DNA from 2 places in the Neobacillus pocheonensis genome. Region 1 is predicted to be linked to the other one. Evidence: riboswitches for the same ligand, from Rfam matches in the RefSeq annotation. Region 1 holds a riboswitch; the other holds the start of a gene.
What was found. Region 1 has a riboswitch for cobalamin ahead of metE (5-methyltetrahydropteroyltriglutamate--homocysteine S-methyltransferase). Riboswitches for the same ligand answer to the same signal wherever they lie in the genome.
Positions count from the first base shown of each region.

Region 2: it holds a riboswitch for cobalamin, as region 1 does, so the genes downstream of both, ABES02_RS24770 (ABC transporter substrate-binding protein) here and metE (5-methyltetrahydropteroyltriglutamate--homocysteine S-methyltransferase) in region 1, are expected to answer to the same signal.

Region 1 is NZ_JBCNAD010000018.1:37,455-39,662, reverse strand. It holds gene ABES02_RS08855 (response regulator) at 1-938, shown strand, start outside; cobalamin riboswitch at 1,039-1,219, shown strand; gene metE (5-methyltetrahydropteroyltriglutamate--homocysteine S-methyltransferase) at 1,397-2,208, shown strand, end outside.
Region 2 is NZ_JBCNAD010000048.1:27,691-29,898, reverse strand. It holds gene ABES02_RS24780 (bifunctional 3,4-dihydroxy-2-butanone-4-phosphate synthase/GTP cyclohydrolase II) at 1-300, shown strand, start outside; gene ribH (6,7-dimethyl-8-ribityllumazine synthase) at 338-808, shown strand; cobalamin riboswitch at 895-1,086, shown strand; gene ABES02_RS24770 (ABC transporter substrate-binding protein) at 1,279-2,208, shown strand, end outside.

The sequences.
Region 1 (2,208 bases):
AAAAGCATGAAATCATGATTGGACCGATAATGGACACGCAAGTGCCGGTGTTATTCCTGACATCGGAAAAACTCCATTTCAAAACGAATGCTCAATTAATCTGTGAAAATTTGATAAGTTTTTTCAAAAAAGAAAGCTTTCCAGGAGAATTACGGATTGGAATCGGTCACCCCCACGCCCATGCCCAGGAGCTTAATAAATCCTATCACGAAGCAGTCCTGGCAATGGAACAGCTTGCTAAAACGGCTAACCGTAAGTATTCATTTTGCGACAAGCAAGGAGATGCATTTGAAATACCTTCAGAATCCGTGTATCTTGAGATTGAAAAAAAGTTGTTAGATACCGTTCGCCAAGGCGATATCAATCAGGTGCTGTTCATTTTTGATTCGTTTGTGACCAAGCTGGAAGCGAATAAAGATTTAAAGGTTCAAATGGTAAAAAAATCTTTTGATGAATTGTTTATTCTCATTTCTCGAATGCTTCATGATCTTGGTATCAACTATGATCGGACTCCCAGCATCGATGAGTCAGAAGATATCACGTTTATTTTTGAAAAAGGGAAACAGCATTTGCTTGCGGTCGTGCAGCAAGTTCAGGCTTGGCGCAACAATCATGCAAAGGGAATGCTGCATAAGGCAAAGGACTATATTGAAAAGCATTATGCCGAGGCGATTACGCTTGAATCTGCAGCGGAATATGTGGAACTGAGTCCGTTTTATTTTAGTAAACTATTTAAAGATCGGTTTGGGATGACATTTATCGATTACTTGACAGAAATTCGAATCAAGCATGCCAAAACCGAAATGACCGACTCTGGAAAAAGTTTAAAGGAAATCTGTTATTCGGTCGGGTATAAGGATCCGAACTATTTTAGCCGCGTGTTTAAGAAGGTAACAGGTCTATCCCCGACAGAATTCCGAAAAGCAGCGATAAGTTAATACTTCACAAAGGCTAATTCACAGAATGTGAGTTGGTCTTATTTTTTGAATGGAAAATTATATACTTCATATTAGTAATATGATATAGTTATTGAAAATTCCATATCGTGTAAGAATTGGTGCCAAGCAAATGCTTGGCTTAAAAGGGAAGAACGGTGTAATTCCGTCGCTGTCCCGCAACTGTAAATCGGAGTGAATCACAAATACCACTGTCTAAGGATGGGAAGGTGTGAGGAGCCATGATGATAAGCCAGGAGACCTGCCAAATTCTAGTACACACCAAATACCTACGAGGAAATAGGTGGTGACATTCATTTGTACGACAAACGAGTTATGAGCAGCGATGTTTATGCAGTTTTTATTAGCATACCTATAACTTGATTGTAGAGCCATTTCCATTTTGTGGAGATGGCTTTTTTGTGTTTGGTAGTTTGTAAATTTAAAAGGAGGAATGAAGCATGAACTTAGTAAGTACAGTCATTGGTTACCCGTACATTGGAGAAAACCGTGAGTGGAAACGTTGTGTTGAATCTTTTTGGAAGAGTGCGAAATCAGAGGAGCAATTTATTGCCGAGATGAAAACAATTCGCTTGAATAATTTGAAGCGCCAGCAATCATTAGGCTTAGAATACCTAACCGTTGGGGATTTTACCTTTTATGACCGTATGCTTGACCAAGCAACCATGTTTGGATTGGTTCCAAATCGTTATAAATGGACAGGTGAAGAAGTCAATCTAACTACGTATTACGCCATGGCACGTGGGGCAAAAGATGTAATCGCTTGTGAAATGACAAAGTGGTTTAACACTAACTATCACTACATCGTGCCTGAATTTGAAGGCCAATCCTTACAACTAACGAAAAACTACTTGTTAGATTATTTTACAGAAGCTAAAGAAGAATTAGGTCTTATAACGAAGCCGACCATTATCGGTCCGTTCACTTTTGTGAAACTAGCAAAAGGATACGATAGCAAATCCAAAGCATTGTTTATCTTAAAACTCTTACCGCTCTATGCAAGAGTATTCCAGCAGCTTGTCGAAGCAGGAGCAGAGTGGATTCAAGTGGAAGAACCGGCACTAGTCCTATCTTTAACAGCAGATGATGTAAAACTAGTCCAAGAAATTTACAAACAATTAGCAGCCGAAGTACCCGCTGCACAAATCATGTTACAAACCTATTTTGAAGGATTATCAGCATATGAAGAACTATCTCAATTACCTGTCTCAGGGATTGGTCTTGATTTCATCCACGGAGCTGAAGAGAATAT
Region 2 (2,208 bases), on a different contig from region 1:
TTACTTAATAAACTTAAAGCCTATAAACTTCAAGAAGAAGGCTATGATACAGTTGAGGCAAATGAAAAACTAGGCTTTGACGCTGATTTACGTGAATATGGCATCGGGGCACAAATTTTAAGAGATCTCGGAATTAGAAAAATGAAGCTGTTAACGAATAACCCCCGTAAAATAAAAGGGCTAAAAGGTTATGACCTTGAGGTTGTTGAAAGAGTTCCACTGCAAATGGAAATGAGAAAAGAAAATGCTCAGTATTTAAAAACAAAGCATGATAAACTGGGGCATCTTTTTCATTTTTAAAGAGCAGAAATAAAAATAAATCATTGGAGGAATTAGCATGGGACATATGTTTGAAGGAAATTTAGTCGGATCAGGATTGAAAATTGGAATCGTTGTCGGACGGTTTAATGAGTTTATTACCAGTAAATTATTAAGTGGAGCACAAGATGCATTAAAACGTCATGGTGTCAGCGAATCTGATGTAGACGTAGCTTGGGTCCCAGGAGCATTCGAGATTCCGTTAATTGCTAAAAAAATGGCGGCAAGCAAAAAATATGATGCGGTTATCACACTAGGTACCGTTATTCGCGGTTCTACTCCACATTTTGACTATGTTTGTAATGAAGTGGCAAAGGGTGTTTCGCGTATAACTTTAGATAGCGGCATTCCAGTTATTTTTGGCGTATTAACAACCGATTCGATTGAACAAGCTATTGAACGAGCTGGTACAAAGGCTGGCAATAAAGGCTGGGAAGCGGCTGCTGGAGCTATTGAGATGGCTAATTTATGCAGAACAATTGAAGCATAAATTACCATTTTCATGGTGATTAATTAAAGTTATTGCAAAAAAACATATACATTTTATTAATCTTTCCTTATAATCATAACTAACAAAAAATATTCATAAATTTAGGTGTTACAATCTTTTTTTAAGATGATAACTTAAAAGGGAAGTTGGTTAAAAGCCAACGCGGTCCCGCCACTGTAAATGGGAGCAACCTATAGAAAGTCACTGTCAATCGATGGGAAGACATAGGGAGCGCTTGAACCATGAGCCAGGAAACCTGCCTATCTTTTCATACGCCAATAAACCTACGAGGATAGGGAGGTGTGGACGACTAGTCTCTGTTACTTAATGGAAGTAATTATACTAATCATACCAACATCCTCAATGACTGGGGATGTTTTTTTGTGTATCAGAGGAAGCAAAGCTTAGGCGTAAGCGAAAGTTATTTTTTGTTAAAAGAATTCATTATAATAAGTTTAAGGGGAATGAATATGAAAAAACTGTATTCGATTTTGGTCGTAATATTATTATCGTTAGGGGTTCTAGCTGGCTGTGCTGAACAGAAGGAACAGGGCAAAGAGGAAAACAAAACGGATGTAGTGAAGAAATCAGAGGAAGTCGCATTTCCAGTAACCGTAACAGATGCATTAAAAAATAAAGTTATTATCGAAAAGAAACCCGAAAAGATTGTCTCATTAATGCCAAGTAATACGGAAATTGCTTTTGCTTTAGGTCTTGGTAAAGAAGTGGTCGGTGTTTCTGACTTCGACAATTACCCAGAAGAAGCCACAAAAAAGGAGAAAATTGGCGGACAGGAAATTAATTTAGAAAAAATTATCTCCCTACAGCCAGATTTAGTTCTAGCCCATGCTTCGACAGCCCATAATTCCCAGGATGGGATTAAACAATTGAAAGATGCTGGAATCCAGGTGGTAGTTGTCAATGATGCCCAAAATTTTGAACAGGTGTATGATTCCATTGAAATGATCGGAATTGCTTCTGGCGAGAAAAAGAAAGCGGATGAAATGATTAAAGGCATGAAGGATAAATTGGCCGAAATCAAAGCAAAAGCAGAGAAAATTAAAGAAAAGAAAAAAGTCCTTGTTGAAGTTTCACCAGCACCGGAAATTTATTCACCTGGGAACAATACATTTATGAATGATATGCTTAGTACGATTCATGCAGAAAATATCGTAAATGATCAAGAAGGCTGGATTAAAATTGATCAGGAAGCGATGATTAAACGAAATCCAGATACGATTATTACTACATATGGATACTATGTGAAAAATGCCTCAGATCAGGTATTAAGCCGAAAAGGCTGGGAAAGTGTCAATGCAATTAAAAACAAGCAAGTAATCGAAGTCGATTCGGACCGTGTGACCCGCTCAGGTCCAAGGATAGTTGAAGGAGTAGAGGAA